Regions from separate parts of the Lysinibacillus sp. UBA6686 genome, predicted to be linked through region 1. Evidence: riboswitches for the same ligand, from Rfam matches in the RefSeq annotation. Region 1 holds a riboswitch; the other holds the start of a gene.
The links. A riboswitch is a leader RNA that binds a small molecule or an ion and turns the genes downstream of it on or off. The one in region 1 is predicted to bind cobalamin.

Region 1 (6,229 bases):
AAAGGCACTTTCTACATATTTCACAGGCAATTTTTCCCACAGCAGACGTGTAATTTTATAAAAGTCTCCATTTGCATATGGGTCACTGCCGCCTCGTGCAATTAATAATATAGCTGTATCCTGTTGCTCCTCTTCAGCATTGAAGCCGATTTCAGCTAAACGTTCCTCTAAAATTGCAAATATCTCTTCATGGACACCGATTGTTTGACCATATGTGAATGTAATATGTGGATAATGTTCACGCGCATGCTCAATTTCTGCTGGAATATGTAGCTTTGAATGTCCAGCATGAAGAAGAATGATTGGAATCACATGCACCTCTGTTGCACCCTTCTTGACACAGTTTGTTATACCCTCTTCAATGTTTGGAGAAGCAAACTCCAAGAAACACGTTTCTACTAAGAAGCTATCATCAATACGAGGTGCCATTTGCTTGATAAATGTACGCACCTCATCATTTCCTGCTGCTAAACGGCTCCCGTGGCCGACAAATAAAATTGCTTTCATCTCATTACTCCTCACTAGTCACCGCATGGAGCGGGCTCTACTTTTATTTTTGAAGACATGTCCTGGTACGTAAAATGCAGAATCTTTTTCACACGCTTAAAATACTTAAACAAACGTTCATTTGGATGGGCATTTGCTTTATACTCTTCGATGATGTCCGTAATGAGCGGAATAAGTTGTTCAGGCTCTAGTCCCTCTACAACTGGCTGTGCAGCATGTGCTGTACGACCAACTGGCTTTGCCCCAATAAAAACATCGAACTTACTTTTACGATAAACAATGCCAATATCATCAAATACTGCTCGATAGCATGCCATACCACAGCCATTAAAGCCAATATTCAACGTTTTCGGTAAAGACATTCCGCCAAGCTGCTTCTGAATCTCCTCGGCATATGGAATCGAATCAGCCTTTTCCCCATAACAGAAGTCACAAGCCTTTAATGATAGTACATCCCCAATCGGAGCCAGTAAGAATCCAACCTCAAGTAGCTTTGCTGTAATTTTTTCTGGCTCCGTTGTTGGAATTTTTAAATGGATTTGATGGTCTGGCGTGTATTCCATCGTTCCATCCTCCCCGACAACCTCTGCTAGCGTCATCATCTGTTGCGGGGTGAAAAATTTATTGGCTACTCCTGGGCTCACAGCTAACTCAAAGATAGATTCGATTTTTTGTTGCACAAGCTTGGGCGTTGCCTTTACCTCACTTGTTCCGTTGACCATCGCTAAGGCTGCTGTCGCCATCTCAAGTGAAGTTTTTTTTTGTTTTGGATTAGGAGAAATGGCTAAACTGGGTTCGATACGATTAGCGTTGGGATCTGCCGCAAAGTCATTGCGTGCCTCCCCTGTTTCTTGATTCATTGCCCATGGCTCATTTTCTTCCCTTAAACGTTGGTGTGGACGTAATGGCTGCTTCTCCTCACCAAGTGTGTATTTACGCTGATAGCCACGTGGTGTAATCATTTTATTATCATAGAAAAATGTTGATGAATTTCCGATAATAACCGTTGTCAGCATCCCAATATCATGCTCTAGCATTTCTGCTAAAGTTGTCATGGTAACCTCCTGACGGTCACGATAAGCGCTTTTAACAAGTCCCACTGGTGTATCAGGTGAACGATATTCTAATAAAATTCGTTGGGCCTCCACAATTTGTCTTGTACGTCGACCACTTTTTGGGTTATACAGTGCAATCACAAAATCTGCCATCGCTGCTGCTTCCACACGCTTCGCAATTAAATTCCAAGGTGTTAGGTGGTCACTTAAACTAATCGTACAAGCATCATGCATAATTGGCGCACCTAGTAAACTTGCACATGAGTTGATAGCAGAAATACCTGGAACAATTTCTACCTCTACACCAGTTGCCTCCGTCCAACCAAGCTCGATTAATACCTCATACACTAACCCTGCCATTCCATATACACCAGAATCACCGCTGGAAATAACAGAAACAATATTCCCTGCCTCTGCTTGGCGTACCGCTTCCTGTGCACGAGATACTTCCTCCGTCATACCTGTACTAACAATAGATTTTGCACTAACTAAGTCCTGAATTAGCTCTACATATGTTTTATAGCCTATGATCATATCACTCTGTTGTAATGCCTCCACAGCCCGATGTGTAATATGATTAAAATCACCAGGCCCAAAGCCAACTACAAAAATCTTTCCTTTTTGCGCCATTTTTGTTACCCCTCTTTCACCTTTTCGATGCCTTTAATGGCTGTTGTTTGTGCTGTGCGCTGTAATGTGCCCTCACGAAGCGTAAAAACATGTTCATGGTGCAGTGACTCATGATGTAAATCCTGCACAAGTGCCCTCGCATGTTCAGTTGTTGGCACACGGTACCAATTCCCTTGCGGATAAGCAATGACAACACATGCATCCTTACATCTGCCATTGCAACGTGTCCGGGTTGTATGTATTTTTTTATCAAGTGCCTGCAACTGTATCTCATCACGAATGGCTTGCGTAATTTCCTCTGCTTCTTTTTTCATACAGCTACTGCCATTGCAAATAAAAAGATGTGTCTGCATCCCCTCTAAATTCCAAGTAGTCATCGTTGTTCTCCCCTCAATACGTTTAGGAACAAGAAAAACCTTTACTCTAATCGAAGAGTAAAGGTTTTGTAGAAGCCAAATAAAGTCGAATAAATTACAGGTATTCGCCTTTGCTTCAACTTCTCCCTCCGAAAAGTTTGCATGCATCATTCCATAAGCAGGTTTCCTGACTTAAGCTTCCATTTACTTTCGCGCCTTCCCAAGTTTGCACTAGTGGCATTTGCGATTTCATCAGCTATTACAGTAGCGGGGGCTGTATTGGACTTTCACCAATTTCCCTATTATCTTGAAAATATTCAAGCACTTATGTATGTTTTTATATCAAATTTGTTTGTTTAACATGAATTTAAAACTGTCTCTATCATATCTTAAAATTTTAAAATTTCAATATTTCTCTCTAAAATTGTGACATTTCCATTAAAATTTCATCAAAAAATTCGTAGAAAAAAGAAAAATTTCTCTTTTATTTTATCAGAATTTTCTAGATTGTACCTCAATTTTAAAAATTTTTTCTAAAAAAAGATAGCATCATGATGGAAAATTATGTTACACTTTGTCGTGAAATCTCACAACTTCATCTTTTTTCGGTGCGAAGTGCTTATCATTTCGCTTAAAAGGGAAGCCGGTTCAAGTCCGGCGCGGTCCCGCCACTGTACTAGGGAGTTTTATAGAGAATGTCACTGTCCAACGGATGGGAAGGCCTATAAAATGAGGAACTAAAGCCAGGAGACCTGCCGAAAAGAATGTGAACGTTTCAACCTACGAGGATAGGTGTGCGGCTTAGTAGAATCGAATTCTAATTGTTTTAGCTATGCACTTTTCCCATAAGGAGAAGTGTTTTTTATTTTTCGCACGCTAATTCAAAAACTATATGTAAGGAGGAGAAATTTTGAAATTCTCAGGCTGGAAGCTTAGTTATTTCTTATTGGCATTTTTATTTGTGCCAAATCGTGCATTCGCCATGCATATAATGGAGGGCTTTTTACCAATTGAGTGGGCCATTTTCTGGTGGGTTGTATCTATTCCATTTATTATTTTAGGATTACGTTCAATTCGTAAAACGATCGATGCAAACCCTGAAACAAAAATGATTTTAGGACTATCAGGTGCCTTTGCCTTCGTCTTATCAGCATTAAAAATCCCTTCAGTAACTGGAAGCTGCTCGCATCCAACAGGAGTTGGACTTGGTACAGTTCTTTTTGGTCCATTAGCAATGAGTGTAATCGGAACAATTGTATTATTATTCCAAGCTTTACTTTTAGCGCATGGAGGGCTTACAACTTTAGGAGCAAATGCCTTTTCTATGGCAGTAGTTGGTCCAATTATTGCTTATTATGTATTTAAAGGCTCTCAAAAAATGGGTCTTTCATTTTCCTTAGCTGTGTTTTTAGCTGCTATGCTTGGTGACTTAGGTACATATATTGTCACTTCTGTTCAATTAGCTCTTGCTTTTCCTTCTGAGGTTGGTGGCTTTATGGCGTCATTCACAAAATTTGCAGGTATTTTTGCATTAACACAAATCCCTCTTGCTGTTAGTGAAGGGATTTTAACCGTAGTTGTGATGAACTTCTTGAAAAAATACAATGTGAGCGAATTAAAAGCATTACGTGTTTTTTCAACAAAGGAGGCACATTAGAATGAAAAAAAACTTATTACTGCTAGCTATCGTTGTGTTATTAGCAATTATCCCTCTATTCATTCAAAAGGGTGCAGAATTCGAAGGAGCAGATGGTGAAGCAGAGGCAGCAATCGGTGAAATAAATGCTGACTACGAACCATGGTTTGAAAGCTTATGGGAACCACCAAGTGGAGAAATTGAAAGCCTACTATTTGCACTACAAGCTGCTATAGGTGCTGGATTTATCGGATACTTTATTGGCTTAATGCGCGGCAAACATAAAGAAGGTTAAGTATGTTACTAATTGATAAGTATGCATATATGAATAAGCTAGCGTCTGTTCATCCGCTAGAAAAAATGTTGTTTTCTTTTGGACTATTATTATTGTCGCTTATCATGAGAGATGAACGAATTTCACTCATTACATTTATTGTAATGAGTGCCTTTATCATTATAGGCGCTAAAATTCCTGTGAAATATTATTTAAAACTATTATTGTTACCCGGATTTTTTTTACTATCTAGCTTACTATCTATTCTAATTTCAATAGCCCCAGCGGCTAACGAATTACCTGCACATATTTGGGCATTTTCTTTCAATGATTGGACAATTTTTGTGGGCAATGCAAGCTTAGTTACAGCAAAGCAACTTTTTTTCATCGTTCTAGGTAGTGTCAGTTGTTTATATTTTTTAATCCTAACAACATCTGTACAGTCTATTTGTCATGTGTTACGACAATGTAGAATTCCTACCTTGTTTGTTGAACTAGTGGAATTAACATACCGATTTATTTTTATTTTTTTAGACAGTATGCAAAAAATTCATCTTGCTCAGCAGGCACGACTTGGTTATCATTCACCTGCCCAGTGGCTACGCTCTATATCTATGCTTATTGCTGCATTATTTGCTGAAATGTTCCAACGAAGCCGCGAACTTAATAATGCCATGCAAGCGCGAGGTGGCGAAACGGTCTATTGGCAGGAGAATGCAACCTATAGCATGAAAAACTGGCTAGGTATTGCAGCTATCTTACTATTCCTCATCGTGTATGGAGGGTTTTTCTAATGACGACAGACTTTTACTTTGAACTAAATCAGCTTTCTTACGCCTATGCAGATGGAACACACGCCCTAACAGATATTACACTCCAAATTCCGAAGGGCAAAAAAATTGCCTTACTAGGTCATAATGGAGCGGGAAAATCTACATTATTTCAGCATCTTAATGGCATTCTTAAACCAACTACTGGAACGATAGCCTTTTGTGGCAAGCAGCTACATTATAGTAGAAAAGCATTAAAAGAATTACGTCAACAGGTTGGCATTGTTTTTCAGGATGCAGACAATCAGCTGTTTTCTGGTACAGTAAAGCAGGATATTGCATTTGGACCTTTGAACCTCGGCTGGACAACTACAAAAATAGAAGAAAAAATGGCTTGGGCAGTTGCACAAACAGAGGTGGAAGCATTACTCGATAAACCAATACATTTTTTAAGTGTGGGTCAAAAAAAACGGGTAGCCATGGCAGGCGTACTAGCAATGGAGCCATCTGTATTACTATTAGACGAGCCAACCGCAGGACTCGATAATTATTATGCTGCACAAGTTTTGCAATATTTAGCGAAATTAGAAAACGGAAATCGCACCATTTTATTGGCCACCCATGACATCCCATTAGCCTATGAATGGGCAGATCAAATAATCGTTATGGAAGGTGGAAAAATCATCTATAATGGGGACCCTGTTGAGATGTTTTATCGGGAGGATTTACTTCAACGTGCTCATCTGGAACGTCCCTGGGTCTTTGAAATGGCGCTTGCTTTACAAAGTAAAAAATTATTGATGGAAAACATTAAGTTGCCACGTTCAAAAGAGGATTTACAGAAACTAATTGAGCAAATTTGAGGGGTTGTATCTGAGCTGTTTTAAGAGAATTGAAGTACTTTGCTTTAGTACCCTAACTTTTTCTGGGGGGGATGTTAGCTCTTTGGCATCTACCTGAGTGAGTCTTAAGGGAAGCCGAGCTCTTTGACTTCACACCTG
Region 2 (6,229 bases), on a different contig from region 1:
TCCAATTCCTTGAGTAAACCTTGTTCCATCATCCATGCCATCTCTTCTATTACCTCTGGAGAATGGCAATCAATAATTCCAATAATATCAAGACCCTTTCTTGCACTAGCAGTCTCTAAAATATTTGCTAATGTTAACGTTTTACTGCCTGTAATTTTAACAGCACGTCCATTAAAAGTACGTCCAATATGAATATGTAAATCAGCATAAAATTCTTGCATCATTAAACTTCACTCCCTTTATTTCTTCAATTTTGCCACAGAGTAATGTGTCCTGATTTTTTTGGGCTTGCTCGAAAAGCTCTTCTTCAAAATCCGTGACATCCACCGAAGCTTTATGTTGATTCAACAGGTGCATACACATCTGTTGGATCAACATAAAACAGAAAAACCCCACATTGCTGCAAGGTATCTCTTTTGTTCATTATGATGGATGATTGTTATGCGTGCCATTATTTGCTTCAAAGGCACTCGAGCCCTGAGATGACATTGAAGAGGAGTCATATGCCACTAATGTCACGCCAATTTTCTTTTCCAGTTCGTTAATTTTTTCAAGCTGCTGTTGATCTAATTGTGCAAATTTAATCTCTTCCACTATCATCAAATCCTTTCATCCATAAAGTTCCCCGAGAAAGTGTTATTTATGCGTATCAATCATCTCTCAGATTTGATTTTTTCATGCACCTCAAAAAGCCCTTCTTCAACTTCAAAATTTTGTAACAACCATCGGGGATTTTATCTTGACTTCTGCACCTGTCGCTTCGCTTTGAATACAATACATTTGTTGCTTTCGCAAAGTAAAGATCTGCTGAATCAGATAAAAATGACTGACTATCAGTCATTTTCTTTGACTTTATTTTAACTATTTTGTAACATACTAATTAAGCAGGACAAAAGCGGGGGATTTTATGTCAAAGGAAGAGAAAATTATTCAAGCTGCAATTGAAGTTTTTCGTGAAAAGGGAATTGAAAAGACAAAAGTTTCCGATATCGTTAAAGCTGCAGGTATCGCCCAAGGAACATTTTACCTTTATTTCCCATCACGACTTTCCGTCATGCCGGCCATTGCGAAAGTTATGGTTGAGAAAATAATTGCTGCCATTAAAGAAGGAATTTCCTTACAGGAACCTTTTGCAATGCAGCTTGATAAAGTAGTCGATATTGTTTTTTCACTAACTGAAGACTATCGGGATGTATTTGCCCTTATCTACGCTGGTATTACTCAAACTGAACATATGAAAGAATGGGAAAATATTTATGCGCCCTATTACGAATGGATGAATAATTTCTTATATGAGGCTCAACAGCAAGGAATAATTCGTCCCTCATTAAATACTACACGATCTTCTAAACTTATTATTGGGTTAGTAGAATCTGCAGCTGAGCAAATTTACTTGTATGATGACAGTGAAGAAGAATCCATCAGACTGCAAAAGCTTGAACTCCTTGACTTTTTACATCATGCACTTGGCTTACGTCACACATAAGTGACGTTCTTTTTTACATGATAAATGACTGAATGTCAGTCATAAATATGATTAAACGAAAGGAAATTGAACAAATGAAAAAAGATTGGCTGTATGTTGGACTAACAAGTTTATTTGAATTATTTTGGATTTTCGGCTTCAATACCGCATATTCCTGGTGGCATTGGATTATTATCATAGCCTTAATTGCTACGGACTTCCATTTCTTATCGAAAGCATGTGAAAACCTACCTACTGGCACAGTTTATGCGATCTTTGCTGGGGCAGGAACAATTGGTACCACATTAATGGACATTTTCATTTTTGAAGGAGAGTTTACCATCATGAAAGCGATTTTTATGTTTATTTTAGTTCTAGGGGTTATGGGTCTTAAATTAGCCGATAACACTGCTAGGGATCATGATAATAAGAAAGGAGCTAATGCATAATGGGCTGGTTACTTGTATTATTAGCTGCAATATCAGAAATTATTGGTGTGGTAGGTTTACGCTTCTATAGTCAGAAAAAAACGCTTCGTAATTTAGTTATATATGTGGGTGGGTTTGGATTGTCCTTTGCGCTATTATATGCCTCCTTTAACTATTTACAGTTAAGCATCGCCTATGTTGTGTGGATTGGTATTGGGACTGTTGGGGCTGTCCTTGTAAATATTATATTTTTTGGCGAATCCAAAAACCGCACCCGTTTGATTAGTATCGTTGCCATTATCATTGGTGTAGCAGGTTTAAAAGCTATATCTTAATTTATTTTGCTGCTTTCGGTAGAATTTAGTAATAATGTTTGGTGAGAAGATGTCCGAAGGATTTAAAGATTTAAGCACATAGTAGTAATGATGAAGAGGGTGTTATTTGGAAGATTTGGACTGAGAATAGCTAAGGATTTTTGTAATAAATGAAGCATTGTCCTCCATTAACCACAGTCCTAACCATTGATAAACAACATGGCGTATCCGCACTAAGTGATACGCCTTTTTCATACTATCAATATTTTAATATTTTCGTATATTGCTCCGATACATACGTTAAATACGGCTTACCTGTAAGAGGGTGGGTTTGTATATCGGCATAAACACCAAATACATCTTGTAATAATGCTGGCGTAAGCACTTCTTCTGGTGTACCAGAGCAAACGATTTGACCTTGCTGTAAAACATAAATTTGATCGCAATACATAGCTGCAATATTTAGGTCATGCAAAGCAGCAACAACGGTTAAATGTAAAGTTTGAATTAAATCCATTAGCTGTAATTGATGCTGTATATCTAAATGATTTGTTGGCTCATCTAAAATAAGTATTTGTGCTTGCTGAGCAAGTGCACGTGCTACCATCACCCGTTTTTTTTCTCCACCTGACAATGAGCTGAAACTACGTTTTTCTAAATGTGTGATACCTGTTTGATTTAATGCATCCTTCACAATTTGAAAATCTCGTTCTTGATCAAGCTCCAATAATTTTTTGTGAGGTGTTCTTCCCATACTTACTAAATCATGTACTGTAAAGTCAAATAAAACCGGTGTTTCTTGACTTACTACCGCCAAATTTTTAGCAATGTTTTTACTTGATTGCTTAAAAATATCCTGCTCATTTAACAGAACCGTACCATTTTCAGGCTTTAATAGGCGGTACATATTTTTTAATAAGGTTGACTTCCCGCTACCGTTTGGACCAATTAGCCCAACAAATTGCTGTTCCCTTATTTGCATACTAACCTCATGTAATATGCGTTGATCCTGAATGGAATAGGATACCTGCCTTGCTTCTAATGTCATAGGTTTAATCTCCTTCACCGAAAGAATAATTATTACGGCGCAGTAGCCAAATGAAAAATGGTCCTCCACAAAAAGCTGTAATAATTCCAATTGGCATTTCTTCAGGAGCTATCAAAATTCGAGCAATCGCATCTGCCCAAACTAAAAAAATACCTCCTAATAAAGCACTAATTGGTATTACATATTTATAGTTAGAACCTACAATTATGCGAACAATATGTGGAATAATTAAGCCAACAAATCCAATAGAGCCGCTTACTGCAACAAGCACACCCGTTAATAAAGATACTAGTAGGATAAGCTGTAAACGAAACTGTTGGATATTGACACCTAATGTAACTGCTGCCTCTTCCCCAAGCAATAATAAATTTAAATGACGATAATGGAGCCACAGTAAGGCAAACACGACGATAAAAATAGTTGTAGGAATAATTATATTACTCCATTTTGCACCAGCTAGACTTCCAAGCATCCAATACATAACTGCCTTAATTCCACCCTCTTGCTTTGCCATCATTAAAATAAAATTCGAAATAGCAGATAAAATAAACGATACTGCCATTCCAGCAAGTAAAAGTCTAAAGACAGATATTTTTCCTCCAACACGGGCAAGGAAAAACACTAACAATATGGCTAGTAGTGAGCCTAAAAATGCAGATACTGAAAGAGCAAAAATTCCTAGGAATGAAAATGCACCTAAAATAATAACAGCTGTAGCACCGACTGTTGCCCCTGAGGATATTCCTAATATGTATGGTTCAGCTATAGAATTACGCACAAGAGCCTGTATAGCTGCTCCTGCAATTGCTAAGCCTGCTCCTACAATGGCAGCCAACAAGACGCGTGGCACCCGTATTTGCCAAATAATAATTTCTTGCGAGCGACTCCAATCCTGCTCTATAAAATTTTGGACGATTGGAATTTTGGACAGAATAACCTGCCACACATAAAGAGGTGTGATGGAAACAGATCCAACCATAACAGCCAAAGTCATAGAAATGATTAGTATTAGAAACAAAGACAGTGATAATAGTATAAATTTTTTATTCATATGTATAATACTCCTAATCAACCGTAATAGATATGAAGCAATAAAAAAGAGTATTTCATGCATAGTATGCATAGAAATACCCTAGAATCATCAACAAAGTCAGAAAGATTTCCTTCTATTGTCCGTAAATGCGTTCATCCTCGTGGGCATTACAACTATCACTAAATGGCAGGTCTCCTGGCTTCGAATCAACGTTTTATGATTACCTTCCCGTTCCTAAAACAGTGGCTAAATCATCATAAAACTCCTCATTACAGTTGCGGGACAGCGTCGGATTTTCACCGACTTCCCTTTTAAGTGACACTTTATATAAGATGCCACACCATTAGTATCCAAACTATTAAAATTATGACGATTCTATCATACATTTAAGTAGTTAGTCTATTAATTATCATTGAGTTAACTAAATTATAATTATAGGTTGACACAAATATTTTATTTTCATACACTATTTATAACTTTAATAGACAGGAGTGAAATTATGGCAACAGTTGCAGAACACTCTCATCATAGATTAAGAACAGTAGATATTGCCTATATTGGATTATTTTCAACGTTAATGATGATTGGTGCAAATATTACTTCTATTGTCCCTTTCATGTCTGTAGGTGGAGTCCCCATCACATTGCAAACTTTCTTTGCTATATTAGCTGGACTCGTTCTTGGTAGTAGAAAGGGTGCGCTTGCTTGTACGGTATATATGTGCATTGGCTTAGCTGGTGCACCTGTATTTGCACGTTTTGGTGGCGGCTTTGGACAAATCTTGAGCCCTACATTTGGCTTTATTGTCACATTTATTTTAGCTGCATTTATCGCAGGACTGATTGTTGAGCGCAGCGGCACAAAGAAAAGCTATATTGTTGCAGCAGTAATTGCTACAGCTATTAATTATTTACTAGGGACAAATTGGATGTACTTTGCTTATAAGCTATGGGCTAGCGCTCCAGATGCTTTCAATTATAAGATGGCCTGGCTTTGGATGATGCCGCCTTTGCCTAAGGATATTATTTTAGCAGTCTTTGCTGGTATTTTTGCGCATCGACTACAAAGGATATTAAAAATAATACCAATAAAATAGTTGAATTCTTAAAACGCCGATCCTACAAAGATGGCGTATTTCTTATAATCCTTCCATTATTTCTGCACATTTATTTGCTACATTAGGTGTAAATAGTGAGGAGGAATAAAGGATGAAGATAAAAAGAAGTTGGTTTATCAGTTTCCTGACAGTAATTACTTTCCTAACGTTATCAGCTTGCTCTGACAAGACAGAATCAGGGACGAAAAAGGACAATGACATTGAGCAGAATACAAAGATGGATCATTCAACAATGGATCATTCTAGCTCGGGTGAGGTGCCCGTAGCGTTGAAAACTGCCGTAAACCCTAAATTTCCAGAAGGAAGCACAGCTATTATTACCAATGGACATATGGAAGGTATGGAGGGAGCAAAAGCAACAATTGTAGGCGCATATGATACTACTGCATATATTGTCTCCTATGATCCAGCTACAGGTGGTGAGCGTGTAGAAAATCATAAGTGGGTTATTCATGAGGAATTAATTAATCCAGATTTAGCTCCATTAGCCTCTGGTACTGAGGTTAAGACAAATGCATCTCATATGAAGGGAATGGAAAATGCGACTGTTCGGATTGATAAAGCAGTCCAAACGACTGTTTATATGATTGATTACACAGCTACTACAAATGGAGATTCTGTAAAAAATCATAAATGGGTAACTGAGGACGAATTAAAAGCAGAATAAGATGCTGAACCTCTGTAGATTTCTTGCAGAGGTTCTTCTAGCTTCTAAGATCTAATGCATTTCTTCCTGCGGACTTAAGCCATTTATAGCCAAGCCCCCAAACAGTTTGTAAATAATCATCAGCAGGAAAACCACTTTTCCGTAGTTTCTCTCGTAA

Region 2: another riboswitch for cobalamin. It lies ahead of B2R82_RS16985 (FecCD family ABC transporter permease); the one in region 1 lies ahead of B2R82_RS17050 (energy-coupling factor ABC transporter permease).

The regions. Positions count from the first base shown of each region.
Region 1 covers NZ_DKJS01000066.1:267-6,495, reverse strand. The annotation lists gene B2R82_RS17065 (sirohydrochlorin chelatase) at 1-507, opposite strand, end outside; gene cobJ (precorrin-3B C(17)-methyltransferase) at 522-2,192, opposite strand; gene B2R82_RS17055 ((2Fe-2S) ferredoxin domain-containing protein) at 2,198-2,569, opposite strand; cobalamin riboswitch at 2,709-2,891, opposite strand; cobalamin riboswitch at 3,138-3,322, shown strand; gene B2R82_RS17050 (energy-coupling factor ABC transporter permease) at 3,459-4,205, shown strand; gene B2R82_RS17045 (energy-coupling factor ABC transporter substrate-binding protein) at 4,207-4,479, shown strand; gene cbiQ (cobalt ECF transporter T component CbiQ) at 4,482-5,252, shown strand; gene B2R82_RS17035 (energy-coupling factor ABC transporter ATP-binding protein) at 5,252-6,091, shown strand.
Region 2 covers NZ_DKJS01000065.1:17,219-23,447, reverse strand. The annotation lists gene B2R82_RS17020 (endonuclease Q family protein) at 1-221, opposite strand, end outside; gene B2R82_RS17015 (hypothetical protein) at 202-348, opposite strand; gene B2R82_RS17010 (hypothetical protein) at 424-603, opposite strand; gene B2R82_RS17005 (TetR family transcriptional regulator) at 908-1,486, shown strand; gene B2R82_RS17000 (DMT family transporter) at 1,561-1,914, shown strand; gene B2R82_RS16995 (DMT family transporter) at 1,914-2,228, shown strand; gene B2R82_RS16990 (heme ABC transporter ATP-binding protein) at 2,467-3,255, opposite strand; gene B2R82_RS16985 (FecCD family ABC transporter permease) at 3,260-4,306, opposite strand; cobalamin riboswitch at 4,457-4,648, opposite strand; gene B2R82_RS16980 (biotin transporter BioY) at 4,788-5,384, shown strand; gene B2R82_RS16975 (YdhK family protein) at 5,497-6,072, shown strand; gene B2R82_RS16970 (response regulator transcription factor) at 6,110-6,229, opposite strand, start outside.